DNA from 2 places in the Polaromonas sp. SP1 genome. Region 2 is predicted to be linked to the other one. Evidence: riboswitches for the same ligand, from Rfam matches in the RefSeq annotation. Region 2 holds a riboswitch; the other holds the start of a gene.
What was found. Region 2 has a riboswitch for thiamine pyrophosphate ahead of DT070_RS15850 (cytosine permease). Riboswitches for the same ligand answer to the same signal wherever they lie in the genome.
Positions count from the first base shown of each region.

Region 1 (9,880 bases), 1.9 Mb from region 2:
CAAAGACGCGCGGGAAAAATTCCTCGCCGTTTTCGAGAAGACGGAATTGATTGCCGCTGACCCAACGACTCATGATGCCTCCCCTTCAGGGAGCGCGAGAGACATGAAATTTTCCGCCGGGCCGTCCCAAGGAAAATTAGCCCCCTCGGGGGGCAGCGAAGTACACGCAGTGACGAGCGTGGGGGTCATATTTAAAGCTCGATTTCTGCCGCGAGCGGCGCGTGATCTGACAAATGCGACCAGGGCCGCAGCGGGAGCACCACCGGCGCATGGCCGATGGCGTTGCGTACATAGATGCGGTCCAGGCGCAGCAGGGGCATGCGCGCGGGGAAGGTGCGCGCCGCCTTGCCGTTGGCCTGCACAAACACTTCGTGCAACTCGGCGCCTTTTTCAAGCCGGTCGTGGGCACGGTGGCGCCAGTCGTTGAAGTCGCCGGCCACCACCACGGGCGCGTGCGCGGGGATGTCTTTGCGCACCAGCTCGCACAGCATGTCGAGCTGCTTTTCGCGGTGCGACTCCATCAGGCCCAGGTGCACGCAGATGGCGTGCACGTTCACGCTGCGGCCGGGGATCTGCAGCTCGCAGTGCAGCAGGCCGCGGCGCTCGGGGCCGCTGATGGAGACGTCGCGGTTTTCAAACCGCACGATGGGAAATTTGGACAGCACCGCGTTGCCGTGGTGGCCGTTGGTGTACACGGCGTTGCGGCCGTAGGCGAACTGCGGCCAGATGGTGTCGGCCAGGAATTCGTAGTGCGGTGTTTCGGGGTAGTTGTCGAACTTGTCGCCGTGCTTGGCGTGCGTGCCCGTCACCTCCTGCAGGAACACCACGTCGGCGCCCACGGTGCGCACGGCTTCGCGCAGCTCGGGCAGGATGAACTTGCGGTTGAAGAAGGTGAAGCCCTTGTGGATGTTGACCGTGAGCACCTTGAAGGAGAACGAGGACTCGGGGCTGACGGCGGCCAGTGCGGTCTGGGTGTCGGCCTCGACAGCGGCCATGTCGATCTGCGTGCCGGCTTTGGGGCGCGGCACGGGTACGGCGACAGACAGCGCGTCAGGCGCGCTGCGGCGGGTGGCATCTGAGGGCTCTGGAAAAGAAGGCTGCATAAAAAAAGAGGGCAAAAAGTGGCAGGGCGCGGTTGGAAAAAAAGCAGAAGGAACAGGATACGCGCCTGCCGCACACCTGGGTAGGGCTTGCTGCTGCGACCCTGGCGACCCTGGTGTTGACCTTGGCGTTGATTGTGTGGCGGGGGCGTTTGCCCAAGTTGTAGGACAGAAACTTATTTGCACGCCCGGCCCACACGCCTTCTTTTCTTCACATGCAAAGGGTGCGGCGCAACCACAGGCCGCGGGCGCAGTGTCCTACATGGTGCGTCGTGCCTCTCCGGCAAGTGCGATTGTGCTTGCCGCCTAAATTGAAATCAGCCCCGTAATCACATCAGGGCCTGTTATCAAACTCGCCTTAACTTATGAGGCCAACCGAAGGAAATGACACTATGAAGACGACCAACAAACTCTCGATGCGCTCTATTCCCGCTGCTGCGGCCATGGCTGCAGCCCTGCTGCTCGGCGCGCAGGTGCATGCACAGACGAACAACACTACAACGCCGCCCGGCAGCACCAAACCCAACGACCAGGTGCAGGCAGCCCCCAACACCAAAGCCACAGCCCGTGCAGGCGCAGAAGCCGGCAACAGCTCCGGCAACCCTGTGGCTGCCAGCGCCACCATGACCGGCGGCACGACCAACCCCAAGGATGCAGTGTCACCAGCCCCGATGGGCGGCTCTGCCACCAAAGATGCCGACGCACGTACGGCCGCCAAGGCAGAAAAGCGTGAAAAACGCGCTGCCAAGAAGGCTTCCAATCAAGCGGCACGTGACACAGCCGCCACTACGACCGGTGGCGCCATGGCCAAGCCCGACGGTGCTGCTTCCGGCGGCACCAAGTAAGTAGCCGGATTCCCCTGGCCCTGACGGGCCGGGATTGGGACAAGGCAAGCTTGCTGTGTCCCGCCAGGTGAGCGGCCAGATGGCCTGCCATCTTTTTTCAAGGAGACTGATATGTCCAAGTACTTTATTCGCTCGATTCCCGGCGCCGTGGCGCTGACCCTGGCTGCCGCACTGGCTGCTCCCGGCGCTTTTGCGCAGGGTGTCGGTGTCGGTGTTGGCGTAGGCGCGGGTGCAGGCGCAGGCCTGAACAACACCAGCGGTAGCGCCGGTGCCGGCCTGGGCGTGAACCTGGGTGTCAATGCAGGCCAGAACACCAACATCGACGCGGGTGCGCGGGCCAATGCTGCAGCCGCTGCCAATTCGGGCATGCCCGCTAGCGGCAGCCTGAACACAGGCGCCGGCGTGAGCGCTTCCGGCAATGCCGTGGGCAACACCGGCAATGCGGTGGACGGCGCAGTGCGCGGCACAGCCCGTGCGGCCAACCGCACCGGTAACGCGGTGAAGAGCACGGCCAAGCGCACCTACAACGGTGTGAGCAGCACGGCCGGCGGTGTCCAGGGTGGCGTGCAAGGCAGTGTGCAGGGCGGCGCTGCCATCAGCGGCGGCACCAAGTAAGGCTGCATAAGCCGTCAGGGCCGGGCGCGGGGTCATCCCCGCGGCCCGGCTTTTTCATGGGCGCCGTTATTTGGGCCGCGGCGGCACGAGGCCTTTGCCGGGTTGCGACAGCTTGCCGGCGCGCAGCGCTTTGACCGCGGTGGCGACAGCCTTGGCCACGTTACGCACTTCGGCCAGCACGGCCTTGTCGGCGTCCAGCGTGTCGTGGCTGGTGGCATAGGGTTCGTAGTAGCCGATGTAGCGGTCCAGCCGCGCTTTGTTGCCCGCGTCGATGAGGCCCATCCAGTCCAGCCAGTCGGTCAGGCTGCGGCGTGCGCCTTCAATGCCGGCGACATCGCCATGCACCACGACGCCGTAAGCGCGGCCGGCCAGGTGTTTGGGGTAGTCCCAGCCTTTCATCTCCAGCGCTTTGGCTTCGTCCGGCTTTTTGCCGTGGGTGCTCGTCGGGTCGGGGTTGCCGCCGTCTGCGCAGACGAGCCGGTCGATCATGAGCTTGAGCGGGCTGGGTGACTGGTACCAGTACACCGGCGTGAGGATGATGACGCCGTGCGCGGCCGTCCAGCGCTCGTAGATCTCGGCCATCCAGTCGCTGGTCTGCCCCAGCGAATGGTTGGGATAGCAGGTACAGGGCCAGTGGCACAGCGGCATGGCGGTAGACACGCAGCCCTTGCAGGGGTGGATGTGGAGGTGGTAGCTGGAGGTGAGCAGGCTCAGGTCCAGAACGTCGCACACCATGCCCGCGCTTTCGAGCGAGGTTTTGGCGGTGTTCAGCAGGCGCCAGCTTTTGGAGATTTCGCCGGGGCAGGTGCCGTCGTTGCGGGCCGAGCCGCAGATGAGCAGCACGCGTGAGGGCGTGGCGGGTTTCTTCCAGGCGGCTTCGGCCTTCTTCAGCGCGGCGCGTGTGGCGAGCCACTCGGTCGACAGCTCGTAATCGGGGTCGGCAAAGCCTTTGCCGGCCTTGCGTGTGAAGGGCGCCTTGCGGCCTTCCTTGTAGGCCTCCCACGCGAGCTGCTCGACACGGGCCAGGGCCTCGTCTTCGTCACGAAAAGCGGGGTCGACAAAGGATTGCATGAAACGCTCATGGAAAGCGTTGCGCGCGAGGACGGCCGGCGCCTGGCCTTTGCGGACTTTGATCATCAAACCAGTTTAGTGACGCACGGCGGCTTGAACGGGGGGTTTCGACGCCGTCCTACGCGGGCTTCCGGCGCTGTCTGGTGTGGAAGGTTTTTTAAGGAAAAAAGGCCTGTAGCCAAGACGGCACATTGGTCTTTAGCTATAAAAATAGTAGCAAAGACGTTTTTGACCAGCCATGAAAAAGCCCGCAAGGCAACCTTTAGCGGGCTGCGATGCGGGCTGGCGCTGTGTCAGTTCAGCGTGCGTTCAGCAGTGGATCAGCCTTTTTGCGGGGCTGGGCCACCGTGGCCGCGCGGGCCGCCGTGGTGACGGCCGTGCTTTTTGTGCTCGGTGTCAAAGACCTTTTGCTGATCCGGCGTGAGGGCCGCGTAGAAGGTCTTGGTGGCTTCGCCGCGCTTGTCCATCGCCGCGTTCATCTCGGCCATGCGCTGGGTGCGCATTTCCTTCATCTTGTCGATGCGCTGCGGCGTGGTCAGCTTGTCGAACTCGGCGCGCTGCTCAGGCGTGGGACGTGCACCACGTGCGGGCGGCTGCATGGAGGCCGTGTAGCTGGTCCATGCGCCTTCCTGGGCGGGCGTGATCTTGAGCTTGGCTTTGAGGTCGGCCTGGCGCTTGGCGATCCATGCCTGCATCTTGGCCGGATCATGGCGCGCCATGCGGTCACCGTGGTGGCCGGCGGGCTTGCCAGCCGTTGCCGGTGCAGGTGCGGCGGTCGGCGCTGCGGGGGCTTGCGCCATGGCGCTGGCGCCCACGGTGGCCATCAGGCCGGCGAGGACGAGGCTGTTCAGGGAAGCAGTGCGGTTGAATGCGAATTTCATGGAGAACTTCCTTTCAAAGAGAAGATGCCTGAAATCCATTGCCCGTGACATACGGCTTTTGGCTTCAGGTTGAAAGCAAGTGTGCGGGGCGCCTGTTTCGCAGCCGTTGACGCCTGATGAGGGTTTGTAAAGATTATTTAACGTTCACCCCTGTTGGCGCTCACTGCGTGTAGCGCCCTCTCCCCTTGCAGGGGACGGGGCCTGCGGCCTGGCGAAGCCAGTTCCGCGGCTCCCCACTGGCTTGGTCGACTTCTTGACCTTGGTCATTTGCTATAGGCGCCTTGCCTGCCTACAATGGCCCCAGCTTGTCGGGGTGCCAAGGATGTTTCCGTAAGGAGGCTTTCGAGGCTGAGATCGCAGTATGCGAGACCCGCTGAACCTGATCGGGATTATCCCCGCGTAGGGAACAACGCAATTGGCTCCGGAACTTTCGCAGCGGCACTCCATGTGCCACCGATGGACCCCCGGCTCCCCAGCAGGCACCCCACCTCCTGGAGAACCACATGGCCAAAACCCGACTCACCGTTGACACCCAAGACCTCACCAGTCGCATCACGCGCGCGCCTTTTCCGGGCTCCGCAAAAATCTATATCGAAGGCTCGCGCCCCGACATCCGCGTGCCTTTTCGTGAAGTCACGCTGACGGACACGCTGGTGCACGAAGGCGCCGGTGAGCCGCGCCGCGAGGCCAACCCGCCGCTGCGTTTGTATGACGCTTCGGGCGTGTACACCGACCCGGCTTCGCCCATCGACATCACGCGCGGCCTGCCGCCATTGCGCGGCGCCTGGATCAACGAGCGCCAGGACACCGAAGCCCTGCCCGGCATCAGCAGCGCCTACGGCCGCGAACGCCTGAACGACCCGGCCCTGGCCGCGCTGCGCATGGCGCATGCGCCCGTGCCGCGCCGTGCCAAGGCGGGCGCCAATGTGTCGCAGATGCATTACGCGCGCAAAGGCATCATCACCCCCGAGATGGAATACATCGCGGTACGTGAAAACCTGGTGCGCGCCCAGCTGGCCGAGCGCCTGGCCACCGAACGCATGCCGAAAAAAGGGCATTCCTTCAACGCCGCGATCCCGGAGCAGATCACCGCCGAATTTGTGCGCGACGAAGTGGCACGCGGCCGCGCCGTCATCCCGAACAACATCAACCACCCCGAGAGCGAGCCGATGATCATCGGCCGCAACTTCCTGATCAAGGTCAATGCCAACATCGGCAATTCGGCGGTCACCTCAAGCATCGAGGAAGAAGTCGACAAGCTGGTCTGGTCGATCCGCTGGGGCGCCGACACCGTGATGGACTTGTCGACCGGCGAGAACATCCATGAGACGCGTGAATGGATCTTGCGCAACTCGCCGGTGCCCATCGGCACGGTGCCGATTTACCAGGCGCTCGAGAAAGTGAACGGCAAGGCTGAAGACCTGACCTGGGAAATCTTCCGCGACACGCTGATCGAGCAGGCTGAGCAAGGCGTGGATTACTTCACCATCCACGCCGGTGTGCGCCTGGCCTATGTGCCGCTCACCGCGAATCGCCTGACGGGCATCGTCTCGCGCGGCGGCTCCATCATGGCCAAGTGGTGTTTGTCGCACCACAAGGAAAGCTTTTTGTACGAGCGCTTTGACGAGATCTGCGAAATCATGAAGGCGTATGACGTGTGCTTCTCGCTGGGCGACGGCCTGCGCCCCGGCTCGATTGCCGATGCGAACGACGAAGCGCAGTTTGCCGAGCTGCACACGCTGGGCGAGCTCACGCAGATCGCCTGGAAGCACGACGTGCAGGTGATGATCGAAGGCCCCGGCCATGTGCCGCTGCAGCTGGTGAAGGAAAACGTCGACAAGCAGCTCGAGGCCTGCTTTGAAGCGCCCTTCTACACGCTGGGCCCGCTGATCACCGACATCTCGCCGGGCTACGACCACATCTCTTCGGCCATGGGTGCGGCCAACATCGGCTGGTACGGCACGGCCATGCTGTGCTACGTGACGCCCAAGGAGCACCTGGGCCTGCCCAACCGCGACGACGTGAAGCAGGGCCTGATCGCCTACAAGATCGCCGCGCATGCGGGCGACCTGGCCAAGGGTTACCCGGGCGCGCAGATGTGGGACAACGCGGTCTCCAAGGCGCGCTTTGAGTTCCGCTGGGAAGACCAGTTCCGCCTGGCGATCGACCCCGACACGGCGATGGCCTACCACGACGAGACGCTGCCCAAAGAGAATGCCAAGGTGGCGCATTTCTGCTCGATGTGCGGGCCGAAGTTCTGCTCGATGAAAATCTCGCAGGAGGTGCGCGAGTTTGCGCGGCTGAACCCGGCCACGACGACGCTGGCGCCGGCTGCCACGACAATCCCCATCAAGCAGATCGCCACCGGCTTTGAAGAAAAGGCCAAAGAGTTCCGGGAAGGCGGGAGCGAGATTTATTCTTGACCCCCGCCGTTCACCCTGAGCCTGTCGAAGGGCGGCTCTGCGGTGGCAGACTTCGACAAGCTCAGTCCGAACGGTTTGGTTTTACTTTAGCTACATACGATTCATGACCACTCTCCACATAGGCATCGCAGGCGCAGGCCTGGCTGGCCGTACGCTGGCCTGGCGCCTGCTGCGTGCCGGCTGCCGCGTGAGCCTGTTTGACGCGCGCCGCCGGGACGACGTGGCCACGGCCTCAATGACGGCGGCGGCCATGCTGTCGCCGCTGGCGGAGCTGGCGGTGTCGGACGAGGCGGTGTTTGCAATGGGCCAGCGCTCGATGCAGCTGTGGCCTCAGTGGATTGCCGAGCTGGCCGCTGAAGGCTTGCCGGTGTACTTTCGCCGCGAAGGAACGCTGGTGGTGGCGCATGCGCCTGACCAGAGTTCCCTGGCGCACTTCACCGGCCTTCTGCTGCACAAGCTGCCCGAGGCCGTGCGTGCGCAGGTTCACACGCTGGACGCAAGCGCACTGCGCCTGGCCGAGCCGGCGCTGGCGGGGCGCTTTGGCGGCGGACTGCTGCTGGACGGTGAAGGCCAGCTGGCCAACGACCAGTGGATGGCCGCGCTGGCGGTGGAGATCGACCGGCTGGGTGGTGCGTGGATGGAAGGCTGCACCATGGACGCCGTGGAGGACGGCCGCATCGTGTGCGCGGGCCGGAGCTACGCAATGGACATCACCGTGGATGCGCGTGGCGTGGGTGCCAAAGCGAGCTGGCCGCAGCTGCGCGGCGTGCGCGGTGAGGTGCTGACGGTGGAATGCGCGGGCGTGACCTTGCAGCGCCCGGTGCGCCTGATGCACCCGCGCTACCAGCTGTATGTGGCGCCGCGGCCCGGCAACCGTTTTGTGGTGGGCGCGACCGAGCTGGAGTCGGAAGACACCGGGCCGGTGACGCTGCGATCTACTTTGGAACTGGGCAGCGCGCTGCACAGCCTGCACCCGGCGTTTGGCGAGGCGCGTGTGCTGCGCCTGGCAGCCGCTTTGCGCCCGGCGCTGGACGATCACCGCCCCACGGTGGAGCAGCGCCACGGCGTGTGGCATATCAATGGGCTGTACCGGCACGGCTACCTGTGCGCGCCGGCGCTGGTCGATGGGCTGGTGCACCAGTTGACGGGAAGCACGGCCGCGATGAAAGAGGAAAGAGTGACATGACGACATCACAACAAGCGATAAGGGTTTCGCTGAACGGCGAGGCGATTGAAACCGAGGCGCCGACTTTGCAAGCGCTGCTTCTGGCGCGTGGCTACGAGTTGAAGGGCGCATTTGCTTGCGCGATCAACAAAGCCTTTGTGCCGCGGCCGCAATGGCCCGAGCGAACCCTGCAGAGCGGCGACCGAATCGACATAGTCACACCCATTACGGGAGGCTGAATGGACACACCTGCTGCATCTTCCATCGCCCACGGCCAACCCTGGACCGTCGCCGGCACCACCATCTCGAGCCGTTTCTTTCTCGGCACCTCGCACTACCCCTCGCCGCAAGTGATGAGCGACGCAGTGCGCGCCAGCGGCACCGAGGTGCTGACGGTGGGCCTGCGCCGCCTGCAGCCTGAAAGCGGCGGCGGCAACAGTTTCTGGCAGCGCATCCAGGCGCTGGGCTGCCACATACTGCCCAACACGGCGGGTTGCCACAGCGCTGAAGAAGCCATCACGCTGGCGCAGATGGCGCGCGAGATTTTCGGCACGACCTGGATCAAGCTGGAAGTGGTGGGCGACGACTACACACTGCAGCCCGACACGCACGGCACGGTGCATGCGGCCACGGTGCTGGCCAAAGAGGGCTTTGCCGTGTTTGCCTATACGACGGACGACCTGGTGATCGCCCAGCGCCTGCGCGATGCGGGCTGTGCGGCGGTGATGCCCTGGGCCGCGCCCATTGGCACCGGCCGCGGGCCGCTGAATCCTTTTGCGCTGGAAACCATGCGCCGCCGCCTGCCCGACACGGTGCTGGTGGTGGACGCGGGCCTGGGCCGGCCCTCGCATGCGGCGGCGGTGATGGAACTGGGCTTTGACGCCGTGCTGCTGAACACCGCGGTGGCGCAAGCGGGTGACCCGGTCCGCATGGCGCGCGCTTTTGCCGACGGCGTGGCGGCGGGCCGGGCGGCGTATGAGTCCACGCCCATGCCTGAGCGTGCGGCAGCGCAAGCTTCGACACCGACAGTCGGCGTTCCTTTCTGGCACGCACCTTAAAAAAGACCACCATGACGACAGACGCATTCGCACCACTCACCAGCCCCATCGGCTTTTACCCCGTCGTGCCTGACGCCGCCTGGGTGCGGCGCCTGCTGGGCTGGGGCGTGCGCACTATCCAGTTGCGCATCAAGGCGGCGGACCACGACGCGGAAGAAATCGCGTGGGAAGTCCGCACCGCGATTGAAGCCGGGCGTGAAGTGCCGGGCGCGCAAGTCTTCATCAACGACCACTGGCAACTGGCGCTGCAGCACGGCGCGTACGGCGTACACCTGGGCCAGGAAGACCTGGACACGGCCGACATCGCCGCGCTGCGCGATGCGGGCATACGCCTGGGCCTGAGCACCCACACACCGGCCGAGCTGGCGCGCGCCAAGGCCGTGCAGCCGTCTTACCTGGCGATAGGCCCGGTCTACCCGACGACGCTCAAGGTCATGCCTTATGAGCCGGTGGGGCTGGAGCGCCTGAAAGTTTGGGCCCAGGACGCGGCGCCTTACCCTGTGGTGGCGATTGGCGGGATCTCGCTGGCGTTGATGCCCGGCGTGATCGCTTGCGGTGTGGATGGCGTGGCAGTCGTTAGCGCGGTGACGCTGGCTCAAGACCCGGCGCAGGCGGCGCGGCAGGGCAGCGCGATGTTTTCGCGCTAACGGATCTCAAGGCGAAAGCCGGGCCCATTGTTCGGCCCAGCAGCAGCTGTGATTGAAACCCTGAACGTCGAGGAG
Region 1 covers NZ_CP031013.1:1,374,557-1,384,436, reverse strand. Annotated here, with positions in the region: gene clsB (cardiolipin synthase ClsB) at 1-73, opposite strand, end outside; gene DT070_RS06655 (endonuclease/exonuclease/phosphatase family protein) at 192-995, opposite strand; gene DT070_RS06650 (hypothetical protein) at 1,493-1,945, shown strand; gene DT070_RS21270 (hypothetical protein) at 2,057-2,560, shown strand; gene DT070_RS06635 (flavodoxin family protein) at 2,627-3,697, opposite strand; gene DT070_RS06630 (Spy/CpxP family protein refolding chaperone) at 3,952-4,512, opposite strand; TPP riboswitch at 4,812-4,935, shown strand; gene thiC (phosphomethylpyrimidine synthase ThiC) at 5,016-6,935, shown strand; gene thiO (glycine oxidase ThiO) at 7,039-8,121, shown strand; gene thiS (sulfur carrier protein ThiS) at 8,118-8,339, shown strand; gene DT070_RS06610 (thiazole synthase) at 8,340-9,158, shown strand; gene thiE (thiamine phosphate synthase) at 9,170-9,805, shown strand; gene DT070_RS06600 (alpha/beta fold hydrolase) at 9,812-9,880, opposite strand, start outside.
Region 1: another riboswitch for thiamine pyrophosphate. It lies ahead of thiC (phosphomethylpyrimidine synthase ThiC); the one in region 2 lies ahead of DT070_RS15850 (cytosine permease).

Region 2 (9,880 bases):
CACTTTTCAACACCCGGCTGCAGCCCGGCGAGCACTTTCGGGTGTTCCCGATCTCCAACTGGACCGAACTCGACGTCTGGCAATACATCGAGCGCGAAAAGATCGCGCTGCCCTCGCTCTACTACGCGCACCAGCGCAAGGTGGTCGAACGCAAGGGCCTGCTGGTCCCCGTGACGGACCTCACCCCCGCGCGCGACGGCGAGCAGGTCGTTGAAAAAACCGTGCGTTTTCGCACCGTCGGCGACATTACCTGCACCTGCCCGGTCGACAGCCCCGCCGCCACGGCCGCCGAGATCGTGATTGAAACGCTGGCCGCCGACGTGAGCGAGCGCGGCGCCACGCGCATGGACGACAAGACCTCGGACGCCTCCATGGAAAAGCGCAAGAAAGATGGGTATTTCTGATGAGCACTATAGATTTGATAGCTAAAGGCCCAGAGCCCGCGCTGGCTACAGGCCAAAATGACCTGAAATCCGCACTGAAGTTCATCACCTGCGGTTCGGTCGACGACGGCAAGAGCACGCTGATCGGCCGCCTGCTGGTGGACAGCCGTGCGGTGCTGCAGGACCACCTGGCCGGCGTGCAGCGCGGCGGTGAAACCGATCTGGCGCTGCTGACCGACGGCCTGTCGGCCGAACGTGAGCAGGGCATCACCATCGACGTGGCCTACCGTTATTTCGCCACCGAAAGCCGCAAGTTCATCATCGGCGACGCGCCCGGCCATGAGCAATACACCCGCAACATGGTGACGGCCGCCTCCAGTGCCGACGCCGCGGTGGTGCTGGTCGACGCCACCAAGCTCGACTGGAAAAACCCGTCGCTGGAGTTGCTGCAGCAAACCCGGCGCCATTCGCTGCTGGTCAACCTGCTGCGCGTGCCGTCCATCGTGTTTGCGGTGAACAAGCTCGACGCGGTCGAAGACCCGGTGCTGGCGTTCAAGAACATCAGCTCGGCATTGGCGGCTTTCGCGCAAGCCGCGCAAATTCCGGTGAAAGCCACCGTGCCGGTGTCGGCCCTCAAGGGTTACAACGTCGTCGATGCCAAACCCGGCTGGTGCGGCTATGAAGGCCTGTCGCTGCTGGAACTGCTGGAACACCTGCCCGCCACCACGGCAGAAACGACCGAAGCGTTTTCCTTCCCGGTGCAGTGGGTGGAAAAGTTCTCGTCCTCGTCCGACACCTCCCAGGGCCGCCGCGTCTTCTGGGGCCGTGTCGCCACGGGCGGCGTGCAACCCGGCCAGAGCGTGACCATCCTGCCCAGCGGCAAGACGGCGGTGGTGGCCCAGGTACTGGACCACACGCGCCAGCCCAAGTCCATCCTGGCCGGCCACAGCGCCGGCATCGTGCTCGACCGCGAAGTGGACGTGTCGCGCGGTGACTGGCTGCTGGCGGTCAACACCTTTGAACCATCGCGTGAGATATCGGCCACCATTGCCTGGATGGACGACGAGCCGCTGGTGGCCGGGCGTGTGTACTGGACGCTGCACGGCCATCGCTGGGTCAAGGCCAAGGTCAAGCGCATCGTGCACAAGCTCGATGTGAATACCCTGGCCGAGGAAGACGCCAGCGAGCTGCCGCCCAATGCGATCGGCCATATCGAGTTGAGCCTGCAGGAGCCGCTGGCCACCCTGCCTTATGCCCGTTCGCGCATCCTGGGCTCCCTGGTGCTTGTGGATACTGCCTCGCACCGGACCTCCGGCGCGGCGCTGGTCATTTGAGCCGGCCTTGACCCGGGGCGCACGGCCCTTCGCATTCCCGATAACCCTGTTGGCGGAAACCTCTTAAAATCAAGGGTTTCCACCGACCAGCCTAGAACAACATGACTCACATAGTCTCCGAATCGTGCATCCGCTGTAAATACACCGACTGTGTGGACGTCTGCCCGGTGGATTGCTTCCGCGAAGGCCCCAACATGCTGGTGATCGATCCGGACGAATGCATCGATTGCGCCGTCTGCATCCCCGAGTGCCCCGTCAATGCCATCTACGCCGAAGAAGACGTGCCGGCCGACCAGATCGCTTTTATCAAGCTCAATGTCGAACTGAGCCGCGCCGAAGGCTGGAAAAGCATCACCAAGCGCAAAGACGCGCTGCCTGATGCCGAGGAATGGAAAGACAAGACGGGCAAGCTGTCCGAGCTGGTCCGCTGACCGGACCGGGAGCGCCGGCGCCCCAGGCGACGGCCGGGGCATCCCTGCTCCCCGGCATTGCCCCCAACCCCATGGAACCTCAACTGAACCAAGAAGTGATCAACACCGCGGCCGAGCACGACGGCCCCATCGAAACCGATGCGGTCATTGTGGGCGCCGGGCCTGTGGGCCTGTTCCAGGTGTTTGAGCTGGGCCTGCTTGAGATCAAGGCCCACGTGATCGACTCGCTGGCCTACCCCGGCGGCCAATGCATAGAGCTTTACCCCGACAAGCCGATTTACGACATTCCCGCCGTGCCGGTGTGCACCGGCAGGGAGCTCACCGACAACCTGCTCAAGCAGATCGAACCCTTTGGTGCGACTTTTCATTTCGGGCAGGAAGTCAGCCTGGTCGAGAAGCAGCAGGACGGCCGTTTTCTTGTCGAGAGCTCCAAAGGCACGCGCTTCCTGGCCAAGACCATCTTTATCGCCGCGGGTGTCGGCGCCTTCCAGCCCAAGCTGCTGCGCGTGGACGGCCTGGACCAGTTTGACGACAGCCAGCTGTTCTACCGGGTGAAGAACCCCGCCGACTTTGCCGGCAAGAACCTGGTGGTCGTGGGCGGCGGTGATTCCGCGCTGGACTGGGCGCTGAACTTTGTCGCGGACGGCCCGAACAAGGCCGAGAGCGTCATCCTGATCCACCGCCGTGACGGCTTCCAGGCCGCGCCCGCCAGCGTGGCCAAAATGCGCGAGCTCTGCGACGCCCATGAAATGCAATTCGTCGTGGGCCAGATCACCGGCTACGAAGAAAAAGACGGAAAACTGACCGGCGCCAAGGTCACCGGCTCCGACGGCATCACACGCATCGTGCCGCTGGACGTGCTGCTGGTGTTCTTCGGCCTTTCACCCAAACTCGGCCCTATCGCCAATTGGGGCCTGGACATCGAGCGCAAGCAGCTCAAGGTCGACACCGAAAAGTTTTCCACCAACGTCCCGGGCATCTTTGCGGTGGGCGACATCAACACCTATCCCGGCAAGAAGAAGCTGATCCTGAGCGGCTTTCATGAATGCGCGCTCGCTGCTTTCGGCGCCGCCCCCTTCATCTTCCCCGACAAAAAAATCCACCTGCAATACACCACGACCAGCCCGAAACTGCACAAGGTATTGGGTGTGGAGTCGCCGGTATTTGATGACTGAGCCGGCAGTGCGCGGTTCGGTCCTCGACTAAAAGCCCGCCGAGTGCGGGCTTTTTACTGCCCGGCCCGCCAGCGCCGCCCAACCGGCAAAACCGGGCTGAACCCGCCTACAATTTACGCAGCGCCCGCAAGGGCGTTTTCGCTGGGGGTGTTGCTGCGGTTCGTGATAGCGGACGGCAGCGGCTGAGAAAGTCCCTTTGAACCTGATTTGAGGTAATCCTCGCGCAGGGAAGCATGTTCCGGACGTCCGCTGTTCTTGCGGGCTTCAAGCAGGCCGACCTGTCATTGACGACTGGAACTGCTGATGACCACGCCTTCTGCCCCTTCTGCCTCTGCTTCGAACAACAACACCGCACTTTCGCCCTTGCCCGCAGGCGACCGCCTCTTCGGCTGGAGCGACCATGCCGCGCTCTGGCTCAGCCTGGGCGTGGGCCTGCTGGTCATGCAGATCGGCGCCTACCTGGTGCCGGCGGTCGGCACGCAGACAGCGCTGGCGGTCATCGTTTGCGGCTCCATCCTGGGTGCGGGCCTGCTGGCCTGGACAGCCAAGATCGGCTGCGACAGCGGGCTCTCCAGCGCCGGGCTGATGCATGCCACCTACGGCAGCAGCTTTGCGCGCCTGCCGGTGCTGCTCAACATCGTGCAACTGATCGGCTGGACCACTTTTGAGCTGGTGGTGATGCGCGACGGCACGGTCGCCATCGCACGCCAGTCCGGCAGTTTTTCAGGCGCCTTGTGGCCGCTGCTGGCCACCTTGTTGTGGGGCGCCGTGCTGCTGGCGCTGCTGTCGGGCTCCATGGTCAAACTGGTGCGCAAATTCATCGGCCGTTATGGCTTGCCACTGGTGATCGCCTCGCTGCTATGGCTGAGCTGGCAATTTTTGTCCAAGGCCAACGCCCAGGGCCTGGGCACGCTGTGGAACCGTCCCGGCGAAGGCGGCATGAGCACGCTGTCGGCACTGGACCTGGTGATTGCGATGCCGGTCTCGTGGCTGCCGCTGGTGGCTGACTTTGCACGCCACGGGCGTGACGGCAACAGCGCGCTGCGCGGCACCTGGCTGGGCTACGCGATCGCGAACATCTGGTGTTATGCCCTGGGGGTTCTGGTCGCCATCACCGCCCCCAGCACCGACCTGGTCGCCGCATTGCTGCTGGCGCAAGGCGGCCTGATTGCGCTGGGGCTGATTTTGATCGACGAAGTGGACAACGCTTACGGCGACCTGTACTCGGGCTCGGTCGCCGGCCACAGCCTGAAGCCGGGCTGGAGCGTGCGGCGCTGGGGCGTCGGCCTGGCCCTGCTGTGCACCGCGCTGGCGCTGGTGCTGCCCATGCACAGCCTGGAGCCGTTCCTGCTGATGCTCAGCTCCGTGTTCGTGCCTTTGTACGGCGTGATCCTGGCGCGGCTGGCCGGCACGGCCGGTGTCGCTTCGCTGGTGACGCAGCGAAAGGTGAATGCAAGTGCGGTTGCCATCTGGCTTCTGGGCATTGCCTGCTACCACCTGTGTGCGAAATTTGCCCCCGAGTGGGGTGCCGCCCTGCCAACGCTGGTGCTGACGTTTGCATTGGCACGCCTCACCCGCGGCGCCCGCACCGGTATTACCGCAGCGGCTTGAGCCGCATCACGATGGGAGCATGGCCGTGGTTCAGCGGCCCGCTGCCGGCGCCGGTGCGCACCCGGGCGCCTGCCTCCAGTGCTGCACGCACATAGGCGTGCGCGGATTGCACGGCCTGCAGCAAGGTCTGCCCCAGCGCCAGGTGCGCAGCGATCGCCGACGACAGCGTGCAACCGGTGCCGTGGGTATTCGGGCTTGGAATGCGCGGCCCGCGCATCCAGTGCAGCTCGCCACCTTGCGTCGCCAGCAAATCGGCCACCACATCGCCCGGCAAGTGTCCGCCCTTGAGCAGGACCGCACGCGCACCTTTGGCCAGCAGTTCCCGAGCCGCAACCTGCATATCCTGCTCGGTCGCCAGCGGCCTGCCGACCAGCAAAGAAGCCTCGTCGAGGTTGGGCGTGACCACCAGGGCGCGTGGAAACAGCTCGCGCACCAACACCGCGATGGCCGGGTTGTCGATCAGCACCGCCCCGCTGGTCGCCACCATGACCGGGTCCAGCACCACACTCTTCAGCGCATGGCGGTCAATCGCCTCCGCCACGGTCTGCACGATGTCCGGCGCATGCAGCATGCCGATCTTCACGGCGTCTGTGCCTATGTCTTCCATCACGGCATCGATCTGGTCGCGCAGCATTTGCGGCGGGACACCATGGATGGCGCGAACGCCGCGGGTGTTCTGGGCCGTCAGCGCGGTAATGGCCGTCATGCCATAGCAGCCCAGCGCCGCAAAGGTTTTGAGGTCGGCCTGGATGCCGGCCCCGCCGCCGCTGTCGGAACCCGCGATGCTCAGCACGCGGGGGTATTCGGAATCAAAAGCGTTGTCAGTCATGGATGGCATTCATTGTTTGTTTTGGCAGGCCTTGCGCTAAACACACAAGGCCCTGAGCGCAGCGGCAGCAGCCTGCGGATCGCCTGCGGCGCAAATGGCGCTCACCACCGCCAGGCCGTTGGCCCCGGCGCGCAGCACATCACGCGCGTTACCCGCGTGGACGCCGCCAATGGCCACCAGCGGCAATGGCGTCGCGGCCCTGACCACCGCCAGGCCTTCCAGGCCCCAGGGGTCTTTGGTGTCGGTTTTGGTCGGCGTTGAAAAGATGGGACTTACGCCCAGGTAATCAACCGGCAACGCCGCGCTTTGCTGCACATCGTCCATGGACTCGACCGACCACCCGATGAAGACGCCGGGCGGCAGCAACTTGCGCGCCTCGTCCGCCGGCAAATCGTTCTGGCCCAGATGCACACCGTCCGCACCGCAGGCCAGCGCAATGTCGATACGGTCGTTGATGACCAGCGGAATGCCTTGGGGCGCCAGCAGCGCCTTGAGAATCAAGGCCTGGGCCAGGAACTCACGTGTGCCCAGTTGCTTTTCGCGCAGTTGCACGCAAGTCACCCCGCCCTGCACGGCAGCCGCCACCACATCCGCAAGGGGCCGGCCGCGCGTCAGCGTCTGGTCGGTGACCAGGTACAGCCGCAATACGTCAGGGTTCAGTCGTGCCACAAGGTCACCTGTTTACTGGCTCACCAGCTCGCCAGTTGCAGCTTCAGGCGGGATTCAAACGTGGCCTGGTCGAGCAGTTGCAGCTCGTCCAGCAGTTGCACGGCCATGCTGCCCACGCCCAGGCCGCGCGCCTGCGTTTTTTCTGCGGCGACTTCGCCGGCCACACCCAGAAAGGCCATGGCCGCCGTCGTGGCGCGCCAGGCATCGGGCTGCACCGCGCAGAAAGCGCCCACCAGCGCGGTGGCCGAACAACCCACGCCGGTGATGCGCGTCATCCACGGGTGTCCATTGGAAAGCCGGGCCCAGCGATGGCCGGCATCGAGGATGTGGTCGGTCTCGCCACTCACGCAGATCACGCCCTCGGTGCGCGCCGCAAGCGCCTGCGCTGCGCCCAACGCGTCACCCGCTGCGGCGCTGCTGTCGACACCGCGCGTTTTCACGGCGGCGCCGGCGGTGCTCATGATTTCAGAGCCGTTGCCGCGAATCACACTGGGCGCGGCGACATCCAGAAGGCTTTCCAGCGTGGCATTGCGGTAAGGCGTCGCACCGGCGCCGACAGGGTCCAGCACCGAGGGAATCCCCCGCGCTGCCGCTGCCGCCAGCGCCAGTTTCATGCTCTGCACCCAGTAGGGGTCGAGTGTGCCGATATTAAGCACGAGAGCCTGGGCGATGCCCGTCATGTCCTGTACTTCCTCATGCGCGTGGGCCATGACAGGCGAGGCGCCTGCGGCCAGCAGCACATTGGCATTGAAATTGATCACCACAAGGTTGGTGATGCAATGCACCAGCGGCGAACGCTCACGGACCGCCACGAGGTCCGACCAGAGATCTGCAGCAGAAAGAGTGGGAGCCATTTGTTCCTTGGGGCGAGGTGCTCGCGGGCGCGGTGTCGCGGGCATTTGCCCGTACAGCACGGGCATGCAAAGTCAATTATCACGGAACGCTGCATTGCGGCTTGCCACACCCATGGGATGCGCAACGCACGCAACAAAAAAGCCCGCAATCGGGTGGACTGCGGGCTTTCGGGGTGCCTGTTCGGCTTATTTTTGGCTCCTCAACCTGGGCTCGAACCAGGGACCTACGGATTAACAGTCCGGCGCTCTACCAACTGAGCTATTGAGGAATACAGCCTTAGATTATAGCGTCATTTTTTATGCTTTTTAAGTGCGGCCGATTCTGACCTGCGCCATCTTTGCATCGCAGCATAGACCCCTTATTTAATCGGCCTGCAGCCCTTGCATTGCAAGCAGCAATAGCTATCAAATTAATAGCAAAACCGTGAACCGCGTTGACCGCGGAAACCGGCTTCGCCGCCGGAACCTGCTCGGCTACCATGTGCGCATGCACCCGCCGCCTCTGCCTCCACATCGTTTTTTCACGGCATTGATGCCAATGCGCTTTTAAGCCATGGGAAAACTCCCGCGCCCTGTTCCGTGGCTGGCAGCCGGCGAAAGTTTCCCGCCACTGGAAAACGCCTGGAGCCACCACGATCCTGCACCCGGTCTGCTGGCAGCGGGTGCGGCGCTGGACGTGCCCACGCTGATTGAGGCTTATTCGCAAGGTATTTTCCCGTGGTTCAGCCTGGGCCAGCCGGTGCTGTGGTGGAGTCCCGATCCAAGAATGGTGTTGCAGACACCCCATTTCAGGCTGCATCGTTCGCTGCGCAAACGGATCATCCGGTTTCAGGAAGAGCCAGGCTGCGAAATCCGGTTTGACAGCGATTTTGAACGCGTCATCAATGCCTGCGCCAGCAAACCGCGAGCCGGCCAGCCGGGCACCTGGATTGTTCCCGACATGGTGCAGGCCTACACAGCTTTTCACCGGGCAGGCCACGCCCACAGCGTGGAGACCTGGATCAACGGCGAACTGGCGGGGGGCTTGTATTGCGTCAACCTGGGCGGGATGGTGTTTGGCGAATCGATGTTTGCCCACCAGACCGATGCCTCCAAGATCGCGCTGTCGGCTCTGGTTGCCTTTTGCCGTGCCCACGAGATCGACATGATCGACTGCCAGCAAAACACCCAGCACCTCGCCTCGCTGGGGGCAGGTGAAATCAGCAGGCCGGAATTTGTCGCCCACCTCCACGGCAACGTGGGCAAAACCGCCCCCGGCTGGCAGTTCAAACCCGTATACTGGAATCAGCTTCTATCGACGGGAATGCCAGACCTACCGTGACGCACCTCAAAGATCTGCCCCTGCAAACCTTGCAGTTTTATGCAACGGCGCCCTACCCTTGCAGCTATTTGCCGGGCAAGCAGGCCCGCTCGCAGGTCGCCACGCCCAGCCACCTCATTCACAATGATGCCTATTCGGACCTCGTGACCAACGGGTTCCGGCGCAGCGGCATGTTTACCTACCGCCCCTATTGCGACGGCTGCCAGGCTTGCGTGCCGCTCAGGGTGCCCGTCAACAGCTTCACTGCCGACCGCAGCCAGCGCCGCGCCTGGAACCGCCACCACACGCTGCATGCCCGCATCCTCAAGCTCTGCTTCATGCCCGAGCACTACCAGCTCTACCTGCGCTACCAGAATGGCCGGCACGCCGGCGGCGGCATGGACCACGACAGCATCGACCAGTACACGCAGTTCCTGCTGCAAAGCCGCGTCAATTCGCGGCTGGTGGAATTCCGCGAAAACCTGCCCAACGGCGAGCCGGGCGCGCTCAAGATGGTGTCCATCCTGGATGTCCTGGAAGACGGCATTTCGGCGGTTTACACCTTCTATGAACCTGACGCCAAAGCCAGCTATGGCAACTACAGCGTGCTCTGGCAAATCGAGCAGGCCCGCACGCTGGATCTGCCTTATGTTTACCTGGGCTACTGGATCGCCGAAAGCCCGAAAATGAACTACAAGGCGGGGTTCAAACCCAATGAAGTGCTGGTTGACGGCCGGTGGATGCTTGCCGGGAGCGCTTCCGGCGCCCCCGATGCTGCAGCGGGCCTAGGCAATGCCCATGACGGAAACGCCACGGATGGCACTGGGCTTTGACCGCTGTCCGCAAAATCACTAAGTGCACTTACATTTCACAGGGTAAAATTTGCAGCAGGAAGCCTGCATATGAAAAAACCCGACGCCGCACTGCCCGCCACACCGACCGTCCAGGTCATTGAGAGGATGTTCACGTTGCTGGAAATTCTGGCCAATCGTGAAGAAGCGCTCTCACTCAAGGAAATCAGCGAGAAATCGGGCCTTCACCCGTCGACGGCGCACCGCATCCTGAACGACCTCGCGACGGGGCGCTTTGTGGACCGTCCTGCTGCCGGCAGTTACCGGCTGGGCATGCGCCTGCTTGAACTGGGCAATCTGGTAAAGGCGCGGCTGGATGTCCGCGATGCGGCGCTGCTGCCGATGCGCGAGCTGCACAAAATCATCCAGCAGCCGGTCAACCTGAGCATGCGCCAGGGCGACGAGATTGTGTACGTGGAGCGCGCTTATAGCGAGCGCTCCGG
Region 2 covers NZ_CP031013.1:3,324,458-3,334,337, reverse strand. Annotated here, with positions in the region: gene cysD (sulfate adenylyltransferase subunit CysD) at 1-404, shown strand, start outside; gene DT070_RS15865 (sulfate adenylyltransferase subunit 1) at 404-1,717, shown strand; gene fdxA (ferredoxin FdxA) at 1,819-2,148, shown strand; gene DT070_RS15855 (NAD(P)/FAD-dependent oxidoreductase) at 2,220-3,323, shown strand; TPP riboswitch at 3,457-3,570, shown strand; gene DT070_RS15850 (cytosine permease) at 3,627-4,934, shown strand; gene thiD (bifunctional hydroxymethylpyrimidine kinase/phosphomethylpyrimidine kinase) at 4,918-5,763, opposite strand; gene thiE (thiamine phosphate synthase) at 5,800-6,432, opposite strand; gene thiM (hydroxyethylthiazole kinase) at 6,453-7,286, opposite strand; tRNA gene DT070_RS15830 (tRNA-Asn) at 7,480-7,555, opposite strand; gene aat (leucyl/phenylalanyl-tRNA--protein transferase) at 7,840-8,607, shown strand; gene DT070_RS15820 (arginyltransferase) at 8,604-9,419, shown strand; gene DT070_RS15815 (IclR family transcriptional regulator) at 9,489-9,880, shown strand, end outside.